2 linked regions of the Rhodovastum atsumiense genome follow. The protein of the gene in region 2 interacts with the protein of the main gene of each other region in a pairwise test. Links are inferred from orthologs where the notes say so. Each region holds a gene or a part of one and is shown on either strand. Other genes may lie near its edges.

What was found.
Region 1: the proteins of NBY65_RS02475 (region 2) and tig interact in binary tests that used the Escherichia coli proteins (3 or more experiments, as listed by UniProt). The link is inferred for Rhodovastum atsumiense from one-to-one orthologs.

The regions. Positions count from the first base shown.
Region 1 is NZ_OW485601.1:6,223,448-6,234,778, forward strand. The notes cover bases 4,212-7,202. They hold tig (trigger factor), read right to left. Parts: upstream 6,396-7,202; coding sequence 5,028-6,395; downstream 4,212-5,027. Other genes in these bases: NBY65_RS28055 (ATP-dependent Clp protease proteolytic subunit), read right to left, coding at 4,277-4,918; NBY65_RS28070 (recombinase), read right to left, coding at 6,778-7,202. Outside these bases: lon (endopeptidase La), read right to left, coding at 87-2,423; ATP-dependent Clp protease ATP-binding subunit ClpX, read right to left, coding at 2,805-4,058; more of NBY65_RS28070, read right to left, coding at 7,203-9,225; panD (aspartate 1-decarboxylase), read left to right, coding at 9,435-9,911; NBY65_RS28080 (hypothetical protein), read right to left, coding at 9,943-10,650; NBY65_RS28085 (transketolase), read right to left, coding at 10,710-11,331. UniProt on the Escherichia coli protein: Involved in protein export. Acts as a chaperone by maintaining the newly synthesized secretory and non-secretory proteins in an open conformation.
Region 2 is NZ_OW485601.1:587,024-598,154, forward strand. Bases 4,231-7,021 are described here. They hold NBY65_RS02475 (OmpA family protein), read right to left. Parts: upstream 6,269-7,021; coding sequence 5,192-6,268; downstream 4,231-5,191. Other genes in these bases: NBY65_RS02470 (hypothetical protein), read left to right, coding at 4,368-4,949; NBY65_RS02480 (OmpA family protein), read right to left, coding at 6,590-7,021. Outside these bases: LPS export ABC transporter permease LptF, read right to left, coding at 1-91; NBY65_RS02455 (FAD-binding oxidoreductase), read right to left, coding at 159-1,583; NBY65_RS02460 (alpha-E domain-containing protein), read right to left, coding at 1,717-2,715; NBY65_RS02465 (circularly permuted type 2 ATP-grasp protein), read right to left, coding at 2,712-4,187; more of NBY65_RS02480, read right to left, coding at 7,022-7,666; NBY65_RS02485 (OmpA family protein), read right to left, coding at 8,032-9,162; NBY65_RS02490 (dipeptide ABC transporter ATP-binding protein), read right to left, coding at 9,663-10,631; NBY65_RS02495 (ABC transporter ATP-binding protein), read right to left, coding at 10,628-11,131.

The sequences.
Region 1 (11,331 bases), 5.6 Mb from region 2 along the record:
ATCGGCTATCTGTTGCTGTTTCGACGCAAAAAACAACGGCTCGCCCCCGAAGGGACGAGCCGTTTTGGCTGACGCGGTGGGCCGGATCAGTGCGGCAGAGGCGCGCCGGCCGCCGAGTCGGTGGCGGCAGTCGCCACCGGCTGCTCGGGTGGCTCAACCCACTCGATCGGATCGGGCTTGCGCACCAGGGCCTGGGCGATGACATCGTCGACATGCGCGACCGGCACCAGTTGCAGGTGCTTCTTCACGTTGTCCGGGATCTCCGCCAGGTCCTTCTCGTTCTCCTTGGGAATGAAGACCGTGGTGATCCCGGCGCGCAGGGCCGCCAGCAGCTTCTCCTTCAGCCCGCCGATCGGCAGCACCCGCCCGCGCAGCGTGATCTCGCCGGTCATGGCGATGTCGCGACGCACCGGGATGCCGGTCAGCACGCTGACCATCGACGTCGCCATGGCGATGCCGGCTGATGGCCCGTCCTTCGGAGTCGCGCCTTCCGGCACGTGGACGTGGATGTCCCGCTTCTCGAACACCGTCGGCTTGATGCCGAAGGTGATCGACCTGCTGCGCACATAGGACAGGGCCGCCGAGACGCTCTCCTGCATCACGTCGCCGAGCTTGCCCGTGGTCTTCACCGCGCCCTTGCCCGGCAGCATCACGCTTTCGATGCTCAGGATCTCGCCGCCCACCTCGGTCCAGGCCAGGCCGGTGACGACACCGACCATGTCCTCGGTCTCCGCCTCGCCGAAGCGGAAGCGGCGCACGCCCGCGTATTTGTCGAGGTTCTTGCGGGTGATCGCGACCTTCTTGGTCTTCTTGGTGACGATCTCCTTCACCGCCTTGCGGGCGAGGTTGGCGATCTCACGCTCGAGATTCCGCACGCCGGCCTCGCGCGTGTAGTAGCGGATCAGGTCACGCAGCGCGTCGTCGCTGATCGACCATTCCTCGGCCTTCAGGCTGTGCGCCTCCGACTGCTTGCCGATCAGGTGCCGCCGGGCGATCTCGACCTTCTCGTCCTCGGTGTAGCCGGGGATGCGGATGATCTCCATGCGGTCGAGCAGCGGCTGCGGCATGCGCAGGCTGTTCGCCGTGGTGACGAACATCACGTCCGACAGGTCGTAGTCCACTTCAAGGTAGTGGTCGTTGAAGGTGGCGTTCTGCTCGGGGTCCAGCACCTCCAGCAACGCGGACGACGGGTCGCCGCGCCAGTCCGCGCCCAGCTTGTCGATCTCGTCGAGCAGGAACAGCGGATTGGAGGTCTTGGCCTTCTTCATGCCCTGGATGACCTTGCCGGGCATGGAGCCGATATAGGTGCGGCGGTGACCACGGATCTCGGCCTCGTCGCGCACGCCGCCGAGCGACATGCGCACGAAGCTGCGCCCGGTCGCCCGCGCGATCGACTTGCCGAGCGAGGTCTTGCCGACGCCAGGCGGCCCGACCAGGCACAGGATGGGCCCGCGCACCTTGCTCGCCCGCACCTGCACGGCGAGATATTCAAGGATGCGTTCCTTGACCTTCTCGAGTCCGTAATGGTCCGCATCGAGGACCTTCTCGGCCTCGACCACGTCGTTCTTGACCTTGCTGCGCTTCTTCCAGGGGATCGAGAGGATCCAGTCGAGGTAGTTGCGCACCACCGTCGCCTCGGCGCTCATCGGCGACATCGTGCGCAGCTTTTTCAGCTCGCCGAGCGCCTTCTCGCGCGCCTCCTTCGACAGGCGGGTCTTCTTGATCTTGGCTTCAAGCTCGGCGGTCTCGTCCTTGCCGTCCTCGCCCTCGCCCAGCTCCTTCTGGATCGCCTTCAGCTGCTCGTTCAGGTAGTACTCGCGCTGGGTCTTCTCCATCTGCCGCTTGACACGGTTGCGGATGCGCTTTTCCACCTGCAGCACGCCGATCTCGGACTCCATGTGTCCGAACACGCGCTCCAGCCGCTCGCCGACGCCGGCGATCTCCAGCAGTTCCTGCTTCTCGGCGATCTTGAGATTGAGATGCGCCGCGACCGTGTCGGCGAGCTTGGACGGCTCCTCGATCTGGTTCAGCGACACCAGGACTTCGGGCGCGATCTTCTTGTTGAGCTTGATGTACTGCTCGAACTGGCCGATCACGGTGCGGCCGAGCGCCTCCAGTTCCTTGCCTTCGGGCTCACGGTCGGGCAGCGCCTCGACGAAGGCCTCGAAATAGGCGTCGGTTTCCTTGAAGCCGCCGATGCGCGCCCGTCGGCCGCCCTCGACCAGCACCTTCACGGTACCGTCGGGCAGCTTGAGCAGCTGCAGGATGGTCGAAACCGTGCCGACCCGGTAGATATCGTCCACCGACGGGTCGTCCTGCGCAGCGTTCTTCTGGGCGACCAGCAGGATCTGCTTGTCGTCCTTCATCACCGCTTCCAGGGCGCGAACCGATTTCTCGCGTCCGACGAAAAGCGGGACGATCATGTGCGGGAAGACAACGATATCGCGCAATGGCAGCACCGGCAGCAATTCGGCGCGCACGCTGGCCTTCCCCTCGGCCTTTTCCGGGCGATCCCCGCCAGAGGGGGGACGATCGGCTTCCGTCATCGATGACCTCCTTCGGACAGTCGGCGCAGCCCGCCCTACGATCCAGGCACGGGCCGCGGCATCACGGGCATCGTCAAGCAACCGGAGGGATCGCGCAACCAAAAGACTTACAGGTTGACGCAGTCACGACAGTTGAAATCGGAAGTCCGTACCAACGACCCGGATATCGGCATGCCCCGATCATGCCACAAGGACTTGAAATCCTCCGCCTCGCCCCCGGGGGCGGCGCAGGCCTTGCGGAAGCCCTGGAAAGGCGCCTCAGGCCGTGCCCTCGGCGCGCTCCTTTCCATAGAGGAACAACGGATTCGACCGGCTTTCCGCAACCTCGCGGTTGATCACCACTTCTTCGACACCGTCGAGGCTCGGCAGGTCGAACATCGTGGTCAGCAGGATGGCTTCCATGATCGACCGCAGGCCACGCGCGCCGGTCTTGCGGGCGATCGCCCGCTTGGCCACCGAGCCGAGGGCGTCATCGGTGAAGGACAGCTTCACCCCCTCCATCTCGAACAGGCGTGCGTACTGCTTGATCAGGGCATTCTTCGGCTTGGTCAGGATCTCGACCAGCGCGCCCTCGTCCAGGTCATCGAGCGTGGCGACCACCGGCAGGCGGCCGATGAACTCGGGGATCAGGCCGAAGCGCAGCAGGTCCTCGGGCTCCACCTCGCGCAGGATCGCCCCGGTGCGGCGCTCGTCGGGGGAACGGACCTCGGCGCCGAAGCCGATGCCCGAGCCCTTGCCGCGGGCGGCGATGATCTTTTCCAGCCCGGCGAAGGCGCCACCGCAGATGAACAGGATGTTGGTGGTGTCGACCTGCAGGAATTCCTGCTGCGGATGCTTGCGCCCGCCCTGCGGCGGCACGGAGGCAATGGTGCCTTCCATGATCTTCAGCAGTGCCTGCTGCACCCCCTCCCCGCTGACGTCGCGGGTGATCGAGGGATTGTCGGACTTGCGACTGATCTTGTCGACTTCGTCGATATAGACGATGCCGCGCTGCGCCCGCTCGACATTGTAGTCGGCCGCCTGCAGCAGCTTGAGGATGATGTTCTCGACATCCTCGCCGACATAGCCCGCCTCGGTCAGGGTGGTGGCGTCGGCCATGGTGAAGGGCACGTCCAGGATCCGGGCCAGGGTCTGCGCCAGCAGCGTCTTGCCCGAACCGGTGGGGCCCACCAGCAGGATGTTGGACTTGGCGATCTCGACGTCGTTGTTCTTCGCGCCGTGGGCCAGCCGCTTGTAGTGATTGTGCACCGCCACGGACAGCACGCGCTTGGCGTGCATCTGGCCGATCACGTAGTCGTCGAGGACCTTGCAGATCTCCTTCGGCGTAGGCACGCCGTCGCGCGACTTCACGAGGTGCGTCTTGTGCTCCTCGCGAATGATATCCATGCAAAGCTCGACGCACTCGTCGCAAATGAAAACGGTTGGACCGGCGATGAGCTTGCGGACCTCGTGCTGCGACTTGCCGCAGAACGAGCAATAAAGGGTGTTCTTCGAATCGCCGGACTTGCTCATGAGCACTCCTGCCCCGCACCTTCGGGGAAGCACGCGCGCCAATCTACCCCCCGCCACATGGCGGGGACAAGGATAAGCCGGGACCCAGGCGCTATTGCCCCGCCCAAGCACACCAAATGGTTCATGCAAAGGGCGTGCCTGGGTGACCCGGCTTCGGTGACATAGGCATGACGGAGCGCGTCCGCAACCGCCCCGTCACCTTGGGAGCGAAAGCGCGGTCAGCTCCGCTCCGCCTCGGCCGGAGTCGGCCGGCTTTCCACCACTTGGTCGACGATGCCGAAATCCCGGGCTTCCTCCGCCGACATATAGGTGTCGCGCTCGAGCTTGCGCTCGATCGCCTCGATCGGCTGGCCGGTATGGCGGACATAGATCTCGTTCAGCCGCTTGCGCAGCGTCAGGATCTCACGCGCCTGGATCTCGATGTCGGTCGCCTGGCCCTGGGCCCCGCCGGAGGGCTGGTGCACCATGATGCGCGAATTCGGCAGGGCATAGCGCTTCTTCGCCGCCCCCGCCGTCAGCAGCAGGCTGCCCATCGAGGCGGCCTGGCCAATGCACACCGTGCTGACCGGGGAACGGATGTACTGCATGGTGTCGTAGATCGCGAGCCCCGAGGACACCACGCCGCCCGGGCTGTTGATGTAGAACGAGATGTCCTTGTTCGGGTTCTCGCTCTCCAGGAACAACAACTGCGCGCAGATCAGGCTGCTGACCTGGTCATACACCGCGCCGGTCAGGAAGATGATCCGCTGCTTCAGCAGCAGCGAATAGATGTCGTAGGCACGCTCCCCTCGCGCGGTCTGCTCGACCACCATCGGCACGAGGGTGTTGTTGTAGATTTCGACGGGATCACGATCCCTCATCTTGCGACCTTCCTTGCCGAATGCGACGCGGCCCCGGGGCTGGCTGCCCCGGGACGGCAGGCCAACTCACCTGCCCGAGAAGCGTTAAATAGGGTTCGTGCCGCGTCGGTCAAACCGCCGCAGCCGCCTCCCCCGCCGTCTGACCGGGTTCGCCGGCCGCGTTCGGATCCTTCGCCAGCTCTTCCGGGGTGACAATGGTGTCGGTCACCTTGGCGAGTTCCAGCACGAAATCGACGACCTTCTCCTCGAAGATCGGGCTGCGCAGCCCCTCGGCCGCCTGCGGGTTCTTGTGGAAGAACTCCAGCACCTGCCGCTCCTGGCCGGGATAGCGCGAGGCCTCCATGTGGACGGCCCGGTTCAGCTCGTCGGCGCCCACCGTGATGCCGTTGGCCCGGCCAACCTCGGAGAGCAGCAGCCCCAGGCGGACGCGCCGCTCGGCAATGCCGCGGTACTCCGCCTTGAGCGTGTCCTCGTCCTTGCCGGCGTCATCGGCCTCCATCTCGCCCTGCTTGCGCGATTCTTCCAGGCGCTGCCAGATCTGGGCGAATTCCGCCTCCACCAGGCTCTCCGGCACGGCGAAATCCGCCTGCCGGGCCAGCGCGTCCAGCAACTGGCGCTTGGTGCGCAGCCGGGCGAGCTGGTCGAGCTCACGCTGGAAGCGGCTCTTCAGCGCGTCCTTGACCTCGTCGAGGTTCTCGAAGCCGAGCTTCTTGCCCAGCTCGTCGTCGATCGCCGGCACCACCGCGCGCTTCAGCTTCTTGGCGGTGAGCTCGAAGGTCGCCGCCTTGCCGGCCAGCTCCTTCGCCCCGTACTCTGCTGGGAACGTTACATCAATAGTACGGGTCTCGCCGGGGGCGAGGCCGACCATCTGCTCGGTGAAGCCCGGGATGAAGCCGGGGCCGGACACCTCGACATCCATGTCCGACCCGGTGCCGCCCGGGAAGGCTACGCCATCGACCTTGCCGACGAAGTCGATGGTCAGGAAGTCACCGGCCGCCGCGGGACGGGCCTCCGGCTCCTCGACCAGCTCACGCTGGCGACGGGCGAGATCCTCCAGCGACTTGGCGATCTGCTCCTCGGCCGGCTCGGCCTTGAGGCGGGTGATCTCGATCGCGGCGAAATCCGGGATCGTGATCTCGGGCAGCAGCTCCAGCTCGAACTTGAACTCGATATCAGCGGCCGGGTCGAGGCTGACCAGCTCCACCTTGGGCTGCGTCGCGGCGCGCAGGCCCCGATCGGCGAGCACCTTGCGGGTCGCCTCGTTGACGCTTTCCTCCAGCACCTCGGCGGAGACGGCGCTGCCATAGCGCTGCTTCACCACGGTGGCGGGCACCTTGCCAGGACGGAACCCCGGAATCTTCAGGGTCTTGCCGAGCTCGGCCAGCCGCTGGCTACGGCGGCTCTCGATGTCGGCGGCCGGCAGCACGACGGCGTAGGCGCGCTTCAGCCCGTCGGACAACGTCTCGGTAACCTGCATGATCCGGAAAATCCTCGAAAAGCTGGCCAGCGGCCGGCCGGTGGTGCGGGCGGAGGGACTTGAACCCCCACGGCTTGCGCCACCAGAACCTAAATCTGGCGTGTCTGCCAATTCCACCACGCCCGCACCCGGCGGCCGTGAGCCGGCGGAGGTAGCGCACCACTGGCCTTCCGGCAAGTGGAAGGCAGCGGCCGACATGAAGAAAACCAGGGCTCCCGCCCTATTTAAGGCCAGGGCTCTGCCCTGGACCCGGCAGGGGTCAGGGGACCCCTGCACCCCATTCGCGCTGCGCGGCACAGAAAACATGGGTTCCAAGGGCGAAGCCCTTGGCCAGGTCCAGGGGCGGAGCCCCTGGCAGGGGCGGGGCAGCGCCCCGCGCGTCTCAGATCGGGCACACCCCACTGGCGCACTGAAGATGCGCGAGGTCGATCATCTCGTGCAGCGCCGGATCCTCGATTCCGGCCACGATTTCGGCGAATCGGTCCTCCGCCACCTCCTCCTCGGGCAGGTACTCATAGCCAAGCTCGTGGTCCGGCCGGCTCGGCAGCACCGCGCAGCAGCGGATGCGCGGCTGGTTGTGCAGCACGATGTCGCGGAAGGAGTCGAGCCCGTGCCGGTCGGTGAACACTTTCAGGGTATAGGAAACCTGATTCCCCCGTTCCGCGCCGATCCAGTGGCGTTCCAGCAGCTCGAGCCAGCGGTAATGCTGTTCGGGGCTGGCTTCCGGGGCGGTCACCAACTGCTCGCCGAGCCCGAGCCGCTGGATCAGCGGCAGGGTCGGGAAGCCGACGATCGACATGTTGGGAAAGCTGGTCAGGCAGCGGACCGGGTAGCCGCGCGCCTCGTAGTCCGCCAACAACGGGTCGCTGGCCGTCGCCCAGGTACCGTCCGCGTTGCGGCTGCCCTGGAACATCACCCAGCGCAGATATTGCCGCCGCGCCGGCAGATGCGCCCCTTCGGTCAGGCCGAACAGCTTGCTGGTGGTCCCGGCCGGCTTGACCGTGGTGACGGTGAAGGGCGCCGTGGTCCCGAGTTCCGCGGCGTACTGGTTCGCCTCGGCCTTCGCCACCGCCGAGAGATGCGACAGCATGTCCCAGAACGGGCGGGACCGCGCCTCGTCCAGCAGGTCGGTGAAGGACAGGCCGAACCGGACCCAGGCCCATTCATGCAGGCCGGTCGGGCCGATGCCGATGCGGTTGGTGCGGCGCACCTCCTCGGCATACAGGGCGTCCATGGTGTTGGCGCGGATCAGGAAACGCACGCCGAGCCGCACCGATTCGACGACCCGCGCATCCCACAGCGCCGCCTCGTCTTCCGGCAGGCAGCCCGGCACGTACTCATCCGGGCTGCCGGGGCAGGCCAGCAGCGGCGCGAAATCGGCGATCACGCAATAGCCGCCGGTCACGTGCAGCACGATCTCGCCGCAGGGATTGGTGGTGACCGGGAAGCGGGCGGCGTTGGCGCGCCGCGACAGATCGGCCAGCAGCGCATGCGCGTGGTCGACCTGGTAGCGCCCGGAGCGGAAATCGCGGCCATCCTCATGCACCGGCTTGGCACGCGCCGAGCCGGTGCGCAGGTCCTCCAGCCGGTCGCCGTTGATCAGGCCGGGCTCGCCGTTGATGTAGGCGCAGCGGGTGACCTCGTCGAACACCGCCACGGCATGGCGGGTCAACGCGTCCTCCGCCGCCTGCGCCTTGCCCTCGGCGACGCGCCGCCAGAAATCATGGTCCACCATCACCGAGTTGTTGGCCGTCCACAGCCCGCCTTCGCTCTTGCAGCGGATGAAGCGGAAGATGCCGGGGTCGCGCCAGCTCTTGGTGGCCATGCGCGCCGCCCGCCGCGCGCCGCCGACCTGGACCTCCACCGACAGGTGGTGATCGACCAGCATCGCCTGCTCCCACAGCGACAGCCTGTCCTGCGAGCCGGCGCGGGCCCGCGCCGGCTCGATCACGTGCCGGCGGATGTTCAGCAGGGCACGCAGCAGCGACACCGGGCCGGAGGCTGGCCGGCCCTGCATGCCACGAATCGGCGCCCCCTTCGGCCGGATCGCCGACAGGTCGAACACCAGGGGCAGGCCGCTTGCGCGCTGGAAGGCAAGGCTTTCCAGCTCCTCCAGCGCCTTGGCCCAGCCCTCGCGGCTGTCGGCGATGCGGTGCAGCCGCGCCCCGGCGGGAAGGATGGCGAGATCGGGCAACAAGGCGCGACCGATCGCGGCCCGCACCGACGCGATGTCGGCTTCCACCCCGGCCCCCGGCAGCAAGGACAGCTCCGCGGCGAACTGGCGCAGCTCGGAGTCGGTCTTCGGATAGTCGGGATGCGCCGGGTCGAGATGCAGCAGGATCTCCGGCGCCTCCGCCCAGTCCACCGCCATCAGCTCGTCGTCATAGGCGCGGCCGACCCCCGAGCCGTTCAGCAGCAGGTAGAACTTGGCGAAGCTGGCGATGGCGGTGGCGCAGTTGGTGAACACCTCCATGTTGCGGCCGGCCTGCTCGGCATCGCCGTGCTGCAGGTGCCGCCCGGAGGTGAGCAGCGACCCGGTGGCGATGGCATTGCGCAGCCGCGCCTGCTCGTCCTGCTCGGCCGCGATCAGCGAGCGGCCGAGCAGCGACATGTTGCCGGCGGCGACACGATCGGCGACACGGCCGAAGCTTTCGGCATCCTGCGGGCGGAACACGGTGCGCCGGGCGACGGCGAGGCCCATGCCGGGCTCGAGCGCACGCGCCGGCAGCGCCTGTGTCCCGAAGGCAGAGGCGCGGGCGAGCGCCGCGAGGCCGCCGGACAAGGCCAATTCCGCGTGATCCAGCACGCCAGGCGCGATCGAGCCGTCCATCGCCAATTCCTATATATTGTGGGGCCAAATGCGAAGGACGCACAACATATGGAAGCGATTCGCGTCGTGTCAATCCGGGGCGCGGGCCGCGGCGGGGTGGGGCTCAACCGTGCGTTCATGCACGGGGCCGCGCCGAAAATCGTTGTGGCGAGAGGACGTGGGCCTGGCGAGGATGCCGCAGTCAGCGGTTGCCAATGGAGGGATCAAGCGTGCGGAAGGTCGTCGCCGCCAAGCTGCATGGGATCACAGTGACCGAGTCGAACCTGAATTATCATGGCTCGATCACGCTCGACCCCGACCATTGCGAAGCCGCAGGTCTGCTGCCCATGGAATTCGTGGAGATCTGGAACCGCAATTCCGGGGCACGGATCTCCACCTACGTGATCTACGGGGAACGCGGCTCGCGTTGCTGCGTGCTGAACGGGGCGGCGGCGCGCACCTGCCAGCCGGGGGATGCGGTGATCATCTGCAGTTCCGCCTATATCCAGCCGCACGAGATCGCCTCGATCCGGCCGACGGTGCTGACCTTCGACGCGCAAAACCACGTGACCGGCCGCATGACCTATGTCGCCGGCCAGGACGCGGAGGGCCGCTGGACCTTCTCCATCCACAACGAAACCGGCAACGCCCTGCCGATCCCGCTGCGAGTCGGCAGCGAACACGCGCGGCGCGGTAACGTGGCCTGACGCGGCCGGCCGGTCGCCGCTCCTCCCGCAATCAAGGAGCGGTGCGCGGGGGCTCCCCCTGCGGTCGCGGTCGGTCCGCCCCGGCAAACAGCAGGGCCGGCGGCTGGCCCGGCGGATGGGCGTGATCGAACACCACCCAGGCATGATGGTGCTGGGCGGCGTTGGTGTCGGCCCCCCGGTCGAACCAGCAGATCCGCTGGGTCAGCGCGATCACCGCGGCGAACGGGCCGGCCGACATCAGCGCCGCCGCCCGTTGCCCGGCAACCCACTGGAATCGGACAAGCAAGGCCAGTTGTCCCTGCACCCCGGCGGTCAGCCGCAGGGCGTGCTCGACGAAGCGAAGCATGGCGGCCGGCGATTTCTCCTGGCCCCGGTGCGAACCGGTGTCGCCATAGGGCGGGTTGGTGACCAGCGCCCTGCACCCGTCCGGCACCGCCCCGCAGCCCAGGAAATCAATGCCGGGCGTGCCGAAACCGTGATCGGCGATGTCGGTGGAGGTCACCTCGTAGCCGTGGCGCTGCAGCACCGTGGTGATGGCGCCGGTGCCGCAGCAGGGCTCCCAGACCCGGCCGCGGAAGCGGACATGGCGCAGCAGCGCCTCGGTGACCCAGGCCGGGGTCGCATAGAAATCCCGGCCCTTGCGGTCATAGCCGGAGATATGGATGGGGCGTCCGGGCCTGGCGGAGGACTCGGCGTCGTCGCGCCCCGCCATCGTTTCCGTATTCGATCGTTCCGTCACTCCGTGCCGCCCTTCCGTGCCATCCTCCCGCCAGGGTAGAACAGGATTCGCCTGGCCGGTCAGCCCAGCAGTGCCTGGGCGCAGGCATCCAGGATGGCATCCTCGTCCAGGCCGTACTCGCGATACAGGTCGGGGATGTCGCCGCTCTGGCCGAAGCGGTCGGTGCCGAGAGGCACCACACGTTGCCCCCTCACCGCGCCGAGCCAGGCATGGCTGGCCGGATGCCCGTCCAGCACCGTCACCAGCGCCGCCCCCGGCGCGAGCGGCGCCAGCAGGCGCTCAACATGGCTGGTGGCACCCCGCTCGCCCGCCCGCCGGGCCCGCGCCGCGGCGAGCCAGCCGGCATGCAGCCGGTCGGCACTGGTGACGGCGAGCAGCCCGGCCCCGGGCTCCTCCTCGCGCAGCACCGCGAAGGCCGCCTCGGCCTCGGGCGCGACCGGCCCCTGATAGGCCAGCGCGATCCGTGCCCCCGGACGCGGCGGCACCGCCCAGTGCCCGCCCGCGATCACCGCGGCGGGATCGAGGCTGCGCTCGGGCTGCTCGATCGAACGGGTGGACAGGCGCAGCCACACCGCCGAGCCCTGCGGATCCTGCATGTGCGCAAAGGCATGGCGCAGCAGGATCGCCAGCTCGTCCACATGGGTGGGTTCGTACGCGGCCAGCCGGTCGGCGGCCATGCCG
Region 2 (11,131 bases):
TGGTGGCGACCAGGGCCAGCAGCAACTGGCGGAAAATATAGCGATCGAGCCGGGTGACAATCGGGCCGATTCGGATGGGCAGCACGCTCATGCCGGCACTTTAGCCGGGCCGGGGCCACCGGCAAAACCGTGAAGCGGCGCCGGGAGGCGCCTGCACATCATGGCAGGACCTTGCCGGGGTTCATGATGCCGTGCGGATCCAGCGCCTGCTTGATGCGCCGCATGGTCTCAAGCTCCGCCCCGCCCCGCCAGCCGGGCAGCATCGCCGGCTTCAGCCGCCCGACCCCGTGCTCGGCCGAAAAACTGCCGCCGAGGTCGCGCACCACCGCGCCGACCGCCGCCATCAGGTCCTGGTCGCGGGCCAGGAAGGCAGCCGGGTCCATGCCCTCGGGCTGGACCAGGTTGAAGTGAATGTTGCCATCGCCGAGATGCCCGAACGGGACGATGCGGATGCCCGGCAGCAGCGCCTCGCAGGCCTCCGCCGCCCGGTGGAGCAGCGCCGGGACGCGCGAGACCGGCACCGAGACATCGTTCTTGACCGAGGCGCCGGCCCGCTTCTGCGCCTCGGAATGCTCCTCGCGCAGCTTCCAGATCGCCGCGCGCTGCGCCCCGGAGGCGGCAATGGCGGCATCCAGCACCACCCCCTCTTCCAGCGCCGCCCCCAGCACCTCCTCCAGCGCCGGGCGCAGACCAGCCCCGACCCGCGGAGACGCCAGCTCGACCAGGACATAATGGTCGGCCGGGGTCACGAGCGGCAACGCAGAGCCGGGAATATGCGCCAGCACCAGATCCATGCCGGAGCCCGACATATATTCGAATGCCTGCAGCGCGGCCGGATCCTGCGCCTGGAACCGGGAGAACAGGTCCAGCGCCGCCTCGGCGGACGGCAGCGCACACAGCGCCACCTCCACCTCGCGCGGCAGCGGAGCCAGCTTCAGCACGGCGGCGGTGATGATGCCGAGCGTCCCCTCGGCGCCGACGAAAAGCTGGCGCAGGCAATAGCCGGTATTGTCCTTGCGCAGCCGGCGCAAGCCCTCCCAGACCTCCCCGTCCGGCAACACCACCTCCAGCCCGAGCACGAGATCACGGGCATTGCCGTAGCGGATCGTGTTGTTGCCGCCGGCATTGGTGGCCAGCACCCCACCGATCTGCGCGGTCCCCTCCGAGGCGATCGACAACGGCAGCAGGCAGCCTTTGGCCGCCGCCGCCTCCTGCGCCGCCTTCAGGGTCACCCCGGCCTGCAGGGTCAGGGTCATGTCCACCGGGTCAATCTCGAGGATCCGGTTGAGCCGGGCGAGCGCCAGCACGATCTCACTGCCGTCCTCGGCCGGCACGGCGCCACCGACCATCGACGTGTTGCCGCCCTGGGGGACGATGCCCACACCGGCAGCGGCACAGGCCCGCACGACCTCGGCGACCTCCTGCGTGGTGGCGGGCCGAACCACAGCCGGGGGGTGGCCCCGGTAGAGGCGGCGCCAGTCCTCGGCATAAGGTGCGATATCGGTCGGATCGGTCAGCAACCCTCTCGGGCCGACAATGGCTGCCAGCTCGGTGAGAAAACGCTCTGTTGCAACATGCGGCATGGCAGGCCTCCGGCGGCCAAGTTAGAGCCGGGTCGCCACGGGTCAATGCCGCGCTTGGGGCGCTGCCCCAAACCCCGCCAAAGGCTTCGCCTCTGGACTCCAGCAGGGGCCAAAAGGCCCCTGCACCCCTCTCCTACCCTTGTTTCTGCGACTGCTCGGCGTAGGGGCGCCAGTCGCGGAAGAACGCGGTGCCGATCTCGCCGGCGAGGTCGATCAGGCCACATTGCAAATGGTCGAGGAAATGATGCAGGCCCTCGTCCAGGATCGTCTGGACGGTCGGCCCCAGCAACGTGGTCCGCAACTCCTCGACCTGTTCCAGCGCCCGCACGGTGCCCCGCAGCCCCCAGGTGGCGCGCAGCCGGTTCAGCACCCAGTCGACCTGCTCCAGGCAGAGCGCGACACTGCGGGGGAAGTGATTGTCACGCAACAGGAAACCTACCACGTCGGCGGGGGTGAAGCCCGCTGGGGCGATGCGGCGGAAGGCGTGATAGCCGGCCGCGGCCCGCAGCACACCGCCCCACTGCGTCAGCTCGGCCACGCGCCGCGCCTCGCCGTTGGTGGCGGGGACCAGCAGGTGATAGCGGATGTCCAGCATCCGGGTAGTCTGGTCAGCGCGCTCGATCTGGCGCCCGAGCTGGTAGAACAGCCAGCCCTGGTCGCGGAAGAACGTTCCCTCGGTGATGCCGGTATGGGTCTGCACGCCCTCCTTGATGCGCGCACACAGCCGCGACAACCGGTCGCCCTGCAGATCGGCGGCATCGATCGCCACCATGTCACGGTGAAAGACGTTCAGTTGTACCCACATCTCCGTCGAGATCAGCGGGCGCAGGGTGCGCGCATTCATGCGGGCCGCTTCCAGCGCGGCCGGCACGCTGGTGGGATTGTCGTGGTCGAGCAGGTAGAAGCGCTTCACCGCCTCCGCCCCCGGGGCCAGCCCACGCTCGGCGAAGCCCGCCTCGTCGGCGTTGATGCGCACCAGGGCGAACCAGCTTTCGCTCTCGCGGCCGGGGCTCTCGAAATTCTGGGTGACGTCGATGAGACGGGCGATGTTCTCGACGCGCTCGAGATACCGGGCCATCCAGAACAGGCCCTCGGCATAGCGCGCGAGCAGCGGCAATTCGTTGCGCATCATGCCACCTCCGCTTCGGCCAGGACCCAGGTGTCCTTCGACCCGCCGCCCTGGGACGAATTCACCACCAGGCTGCCCGGGCGCAGCGCCACCCGCGTCAGCCCGCCCGGCAACACCCAGGTCTGCCGCCCGGTGACCGCATAAGGCCGCAGGTCGAGATGCCGCGGCCGGATCCCCTCGTCGCAGAGCGTCGGAGCGACCGACAGCGAGATCACCGGCTGGCTGATCCAGTTGGCGGGATCGGCCAGCAGCGCCGCGCGGGCATGTTCGAGCTGGGCGCGGGAGGCGTGCGGGCCGATGGTGATGCCATAGCCCCCGGATTCCCCGACAGGCTTGATCACCAGCTGGTCCAGATGCGCGAGCGTATAGGCCAGCCCTTCCGGCTCGCGACAGATATGGGTCTCGACATTGGGCAGGATCGGATCCTCGGACAGGTAGTAGCGGATGATCCTTGGCATATAAGCGTACACCGCCTTGTCGTCGGCGACGCCGGTGCCGACCGCGTTGGCCAGCGCCACGTTGCCGCGCCGCCACGCCCCGATCAGGCCCGGCACGCCGAGCAGGCTTTCCGGCCGGCCAACGGTGGGGTCGAGGAAGTCGTCGCTGATGCGCCGGTAGATGGTATGCACCGGGCGCCGCCCGCCGGTGGTGCGCATCCACACCCGGTCCTGCTCGACGAACAGGTCGGCCCCCTCGACCAGCGGCACCCCCATTTCGCGCGCGAGAAAGACGTGCTCGAAATAAGCCGAGTTGTAGATGCCGGGGCTGAGCAGCACCACTTGCGGGTCATCCACCCCCTCGGGCGCGATCTCGACCATGGCGCTCAACAGGCGCTCGCCATAATCGTCGACCGGCCGCAGCCGCATCCCCGCCATCAGGTCGGGGAAGGCCCGCGACATCATGTGGCGGTTCTCGACGACGTAGGACACGCCGGAAGGCGTGCGACCGTTATCTTCCAGGACCATGAAATTGCCGGCGGTGTCGCGCACGATGTCGGTGCCGCAGATATGCACGTAGGTGCCGAACCGGACCGGGAAATCCTCCATCTCCGGCCGGTAATTGGCATTCCCGAGCACGAGTTCGGCCGGCACCACGCCATCCTTGAGGATCCGCCGCTCGTGGTAGATGTCGTGCAGGAACGCATTGAGCGCCGCGACTCGCTGCTGCACGCCGGTATCGATGACCCGCCATTCCGCCGCGGTCAGAATGCGCGGAATGCAGTCGAACGGCATGATCCGGTCGATTGCGGTGGCATCCGAATAAACCGTGAAGGTGATGCCGAGGTTGAACAGATCGTTCTCGGCCGCCTGGGCACGCGCGCGCAGCGCGTCGAGTCCAATGGATCCAATGCGTTCGCGCACGACGGCCGCGGCACCACCATCGCCCGCCCTCTCGCTCGTGAGTTCGCAGAAAAACGGCCCCGGGCGATAATCGCGGAAAGGGTCGGAAGCGACGTCGATCTGGCTTTCTGGCATATCGGGGTGCTCGCCGGCGCTGAAAGTTTGCAAACGCCACGAAGCATAGCAGACATATTCAGCGTGCAACCCCCTTCTTCGCGGCGCTGCAGCGAAGGGGCGGGGCCAAGCGGGGCGGTTGCGCGACACGGCGGACCGTGCCTATTCCTGCACTTCCCTCCCTGCCTCTGGATGATTCCCATGCTGCGTCCCGCGCTGGCCCTGGTTCTCCTCGCTTTGATCGCCGGCTGCACTGACAAGGAACCCCCGGCCCCGCCGCAGGTCGCCTATCAGCCGCCGCCGCTGCCCGAGCCGCCTCCGGCGCCGTGGTGTGCCCGTCCGGGTGAAGTGACGGCGTTCTCGGTCGCCGCGCTGAAAAGCAACCTGATGGTTACGGCCATCTCCTGCCGGGCGGAAGACAAGTACAACGCCTTCGTGAACCGGTACCGGCCGTCGCTGCTGCAACAGGAGAAGACGGCGGAGACCTATTTCAGCCGTAACGACAAGCGGCGCTGGCAGCAGTCGCGCGACGACTACATCACCCAGCTCGCCAACGCGCAGTCGCAGCGCGCCATGGTGCTGGGGTCGCAGTTCTGCGAACGCAGCCTGGGTCAGTTCGATGAAGTCATGGCCCTGCAGAAGCCCGAGGAACTGCCCCGCTTCGCCGAAACGAAGACGCAGTCCCTGCCGCAGGCGATGAAGTTCGCAGAATGCCCGGCGACCGCGGCGCCGGCCCCCGCGCCGGCGAAGGCCGTGGCGGCAGCGAAGAAGAAGAAGAAGTAACGCAGCGCCCCCGTCACCCCGGCCCTGGCAACGGATGGTTTCGTTGCCAGGGGATGCCGCCCGCTTCGCCGGCCGGACCATCCGCGATGGTTGAAGATCCGGCGCGATGCGCAAGGCGCAGAGCTGATGACCGGTACATATAAAGAGGCCCGGGAGACCGATTGCGGTCTTCCGGGCCTCTTTTTTCCGTCAACCGGACCAGGGCAAGGCCAGAGGGGCTCCCCTGGCCTTGCTTGTACCGGTTAGCGCAGCACGATCTCGACGCGACGGTTCTGCGGCTCGCGGACGCCGGCGGCGGTCGGCACCAGCGGGCGGCTGTCGCCGTAGGCCTGGATCGCGATGGCATTGCGCGGCACGCCGTTGCGCACCAGCTCGGCCGCCACGTTCTCGGCACGCTTGCGCGACAGCCCGAGATTGTAGCGGGCGGTGCCGGTGCGGTCGGCGTGGCCGGCAACCTCGATCTGCGTCAGCTGCACGCGGGTCGAGTTCTGCGCCGCCTCGGCGATGATCTGGCGCGCGCGCGCGGTCAGGTCAGCCCGATCCCAGTCGAAGAACACCAGGTAGGTGCGCGAGGGCGCCGGCGCGGGGGCAACCACCGGCACCGGGGCCGGCGGCGGCACCGCCGGAGCCGAGTTGAACGCATAGCGCACGCCCAGCATCGCCGCGTGGTTATACTGGTTGCCCAGCTTCACCGTCCCCGGCACGCCAGCCACGCTGCCCTTGTACTTGGGCTCCTCGACCGTCGCCATGAAGCGATACTCGGCGGTCAGCGACAGGCCCGGCACCGGCAGCGCATAGGACGCGCCCAGGATCGCCTGCGTCGCCAGGCTGCCTTCGGTCTTGTTCGCACCGCTGATCTGGTTCGGCCCGCCCGGCAGATACGCCTTCGCGCTGCTGACCTGCGTCCATTCATAGCCGATACCGGCGCCGGCATACGGCGTCACCGGCAGGCCGAGGTCGAAATCATACAGGCCGTTGATCATCACGCCGTAGGTCTGCAGATCGGCACCGCCCTGCACACGGCCCGCCTTGGTCAGGCGCGTGTGGTTGTCGCGGTAATTGCCCTCGAGCTCGACGCGCACGCCGTTGCCGAAGCCCCAGCCAACGCTGCCGACCGCGCCAAGACCGCCATTGCCCGTCAGCTTCCCGGAGCCGCTGACCGTGCCGCCGGGAATCGCCGCCGTTCCCTTGGTGTCGATGTCCTGCGTGTAGTTGTAGCCCAGCCCACCACCGACATAGAGGCCGTTGATCGGCTGCGCCTGCGCCACCACCGGCAGGGCCAACACGGACGCGGCCAACAGCGCGTTCCGAAGTTTCATGGCTTATTCTCCTCGCTTGTAGGCTCGCCGCGATAAGGCAATACGGCGACGAAACGGCATTTCATTCGAGTTTGACGAAAATGAGGCGCGCCCATCCGCCATGACGGCAGGACGGGAATGCACGTTCTCATATCGGATTGATGTCGCCGGCATGATGCGAGCCGGAATCAGGGCTCTTGTACTTCGACCGGAGTCGAAGCGATACGGCGGTTCATGTCCGGCTGCCCCGCCCGCAGTCGATAACGGACTGCATCAAGACAGATCCGCCGCCGGCGCGGGCGCCGGCGGCGGGGGACGTCCCACTTCGGATCGTATCCGGATCTACTTCAGCACGATCTCGACGCGACGGTTCTGCGGCTCGCGGACGCCGGCGGCGGTGGGCACCAGCGGGCGGCTGTCGCCATAGGCCTGGATCGCGATGACGTTGCGCGGCACGCCGTTGCGCACCAGCTCGGCCGCCACGTTCTCGGCGCGCTTGCGCGACAGCGCCAGGTTGTAGCGGGCGGTGCCGGTGCGGTCGGCGTGGCCGGCAACCTCGATCTGCGTCAGCTGCACGCGGGTCGAGTTCTGCGCCGCCTCGGCGATGATCTGGCGCGCACGCGCGGTCAGCTCAGCCCGATCCCAGTCGAAGAACACCAAGTAGGTGCGCGAGGGCGCCGGCGCAGGGGCAACCACCGGCGCGGGGGCCGGCGGCGGCACCGCCGGAGCCGAGTTGAACGCGTAGCGCACGCCCAGCATCGCAGCGTGGTTATACTGGTTGCCCAGCTTCACCGTCCCCGGCACGCCAGCCACGCTGCCCTTGTACTTGGGCTCCTCGACCGTCGCCATGAAGCGGTACTCGGCGGTCAGCGACAGGCCCGGCACCGGCAGCGCATAGGACGCGCCCAGGATCGCCTGCGTCGCCAGGCTGCCTTCGGTCTTGTTCGCGCCGCTGATCTGGTTCGGCCCGCCCGGCAGATACGCCTTCGCGCTGCTGACCTGCGTCCATTCATAGCCGATACCGGCGCCGGCATACGGCGTCACCGGCAGGCCGAGGTCGAAGTCATACAGGCCGTTGATCATCACGCCGTAGGTCTGCAGGTCGGCACCGCCACGGACCGCACCCGCCTTGCTCAGGCGCGTGTGGTTCTCACGGTAGTTGCCCTCGAGCTCGACGCGCACGCCGTTGCCGAAGCCCCAGCCAACGCTGCCGACCGCGCCGAGGCCGCCATTGCCCGTCAGCTTCCCGGAGCCGCTGACCGTGCCACCGGGAATCGCCGCCGTCCCCTTGGTGTCGATGTCCTGCGTGTAGTTGTAGCCCAGCCCACCACCGACATAGAGACCATTGATCGGCTGCGCCTGCGCCACAGCCGGCAGGGCCAAGACGGACGCGGCCAACAGCGCGTTCCGAATCGTCATCGTGTGCTCTCCTCGCGTTCCGGGCCGCTATGCGCGCCCTCGGGTAGGCGATTGCCTTCCCCGCTCTACTTGCCGGAAAGGTAGTGTTCGGGTCCCGTAGTGACCAGCAGTGATTGTCTCTGTCGCGATCCAGAGACGGTTTTCGGGGACACAGAGTTGCTTTTTTGCAACAGATATTCCCCTACTCCGGGAGCGGCCATACCCAGGCATGCCCCCGCAACGACCTCCCGAACGAGAAGAGAATAGTTGGCAAGGCGGAACGCATCGCCGACTCGCCATGAAAAACCCGCCGCCGGTCCTGCGACCGACGGCGGGCGGAAGATGCAACGATGTTGCCGGCCGGGACGCGCCCCGGCCCCGCGCGCCTACTTGAAGACGATCTCGACGCGGCGGTTCTGCGGTTCCCGCACGCCCGGGGCGGTCGGCACCAGCGGACGGCTGTAGCCGAAGGCTTCGATCGAGATGGCTTCGCGCGGCACGCCGTTGCGCACCAGCTCGGCGGCCACGTTCTCGGCGCGGCGGCGCGACAGGGCGATATTGTAGTTGGCGGTGCCGGTGCGGTCGGCGTGACCGGCAACCTCGATACGGGTGTATTGCACTCGACTCGAGTTCTGCGCCGCCTCGGCGATGATCTGGCGCGCGCGCGCGGTCAGGTCGGCCCGATCCCAGTCGAAGAACACCAGGTAGGTGCGCGAGGGCGCCGGCGCCGGTGCGGCAACGGGGGCCGGTGCGGGCGGCGGCGGCGGCGGGGCCGCATTGAAGGCATAACGAAGCCCGACCAGAACGGATTCGTTGGTGGGGTTGCCGATCTTGATCGAGGTGCCGCTGGCCGGGCCGACCGCCGACCCACGCCGGATGGCCGTCGATCCGTTGAAGCTCGGCTCGCCGAACTGGCCGACGAAACGGAACTCGGTCGTCAGCGCCAGGCCGGGTACACCGAGCGGGAAGGCCGCGCCGAGGATCACCTGCCCGGCCGCTTCACCAGAGGAAGAATTGCTGAAGTTGATCTGCGACTGCGGGTTCAGGTTGGTGGTGTACAACCGGCCCGACTGGAATTCGTTCCAGATATAGCCGAAGCCGATGCCGGCATAGGGCTGGACCCAGCTCGCGACTTCGGTGAAGTCGTACAACCCGTTCACGAAGACGCCGTACTGCAGGATGTTGCCGCCGCCGGCAATGCCCGAAGTCCCGGTGGTCCGGGTGTGATTGGACCGGTAATTGCCCTCCAGTTCGAAGCGCAGGCCGTTGCCGAGCCCATAGCCGACGCTGGCAAGCCCGACGAAACCGCCACTCGACGAAAGCGACCCATTGCTGCTGACGGATCTGGTCACGCCGAAGACCGGGGTGGCGAACGAGACGCTCTTGGCATTCACTGAGTTCAGGTAGTCAAATCCGATACCGCCACCGATATACAAGCCAGTGATCGGCTCCGCCGTCCACGCCGTTACCGGCAACGCCAGCATGGTCGCGGCCAGCATCACGCTCCGCAATTTCATGGTTCTCTCCTCGCATGACGGGTCTCTGCTAGCGACCCAGAGGCGGGGCTGTTGATCGCCCTGTCCAGCGCAGCAAACCGTAGTGTCCAAGTTGGAACGAAGCCAGCATCCACGGCCGCACAACGTGCGCGTTGTGCGTTTCCACCAAGCTATGTGGCAGTACAGACACAGTGCTGTTGTATTCACGATACAGTGAAGACCGAAAATTCAAGTTCGTTTCACTTGACGGCGGCATGGGCGCAACAGAGGAGCCCGGCAGAAGTTCAAGCTGCCCAGAGTGGTAAGCCTGTCTCCACTGCCCGGGCGATCGGTTGGTTCCACGGAAATACATACCCGCGCATGCAGATGGCGCGGGGGGATCCAACACTGATTTCGATTTTCCGTGGGCCCGGATAGCGGCACTCCGGCCACACCCATCGCGGCGGCCGGGACTGCCGGCCGCCGGCGGCCGGCCCCGGTCAGCCTGCCGGTCTAACCCCGAATTCCGGTGGAATTCGGAACTACCCCAGTTGCTCCGCGTAATGGCACGCGACCTGGTGATCGCCGAGCACGCGCCAGTCCGGCCGCTCCGCCGTGCAGCGATCGGTCGCATGCGGACAGCGCGAGGCGAAGGCGCAGCCGGGCGGCGGGTTCAGGGGGGATGGCAGTTCGCCCCGCACCGACGCCACCTGCTTGCGGTGGCGCGCATCGATCGAGGGCGTGGCGGCAAGCAGCGCGCGCGTGTAGGGGTGCAGGGGCGCTGCGAACACGCTCTCCTTCGGGCCGTGCTCGACCGGGCGGCCGCAATACAGCACCAGCACCTCGCGGGCGATGTGGCGGACCACGCTCAGGTCATGGCTGATGAACAGGTAGGCGAGACGGAACTCGTCCTGCAGATCCATCAGCAGGTTCAGCACCTGGGCCTGGATCGATACGTCCAGCGCCGACACCGGCTCGTCGGCCACCACCACGCGCGGATTGAGCATCAACGCCCGGGCGATGGCGATGCGCTGGCGCTGCCCGCCGGAGAACATGTGCGGATAGCGGCCGTACTGGTCCTGGCGCAGCCCGACCCGGGCCATCATCGCCCGCACCGCCTGCTCGCGCTCGGCGCGGCCGCCGCGGCCATTCAGCGCGAGCGGCTCCTCGAGGATGGCGCCCACGGTCTTGCGCGGGTTGAGCGACCCGTACGGATTCTGGAACACCATCTGCACATTGAGGCGCAGGCGGCGGCGTTCCACCTCGTCGTCGAGCGGCACCTTGCGGCCGTCGATCAGCAGCTCGCCCGCGCTCGGCAGTTCCATCAGCGTCGCCATGCGCGCGAGCGTGGACTTGCCGCAGCCGGACTCGCCGACCACCGCCAGGGTCTCGCCGGGATGCAGCACGAAGGACACGCCGTCGACCGCCTTCACCAGCGCCTTCGGGACGAACAGGCCGCCCCCGACCGGGTAATGGCGGCGCAGCGCGGCCGCCTCCATGGCTGGGGTCATGGCTGCAGCACCTGGCTGGGTCCCTCCCCGTCCGCCACCCCGGGAGGGGGCGCGGCGGACGGGGTCCGGTCGAGCGGGAAATGGCAACGGGCGCGGCGGCCGGACGGGCCGGCGAGCGTCGGCGGGACGCTGCGGCAGGCGGTATCGGCAAAGCGGCAGCGCGGATTGAACAGGCAGCCCTGCGGGCGGTCGTCGATGCCGGGCACCACCCCCGGAATGGTCGGCAGCCGCCGCCGTCCCAGGGCGCGTTCCGGCAGGGCATCGAGCAGGGCCGCCGTGTAGGGATGGCGCGGGGTGGCGAACAGCGCCTCGGTGGGCTGCTCCTCCACCATCTGCCCGGCATACATCACCTGCACGCGGTGGGCGGTCTCGGCCACCACGCCCATGTCGTGGGTGATCAGCACCAGCGCCATGCCACGCTGCTTCTGCAGGTCGACCAGCAGATCAAGGATCTGCTTCTGGATGGTGACATCCAGCGCCGTGGTCGGCTCGTCGGCGAT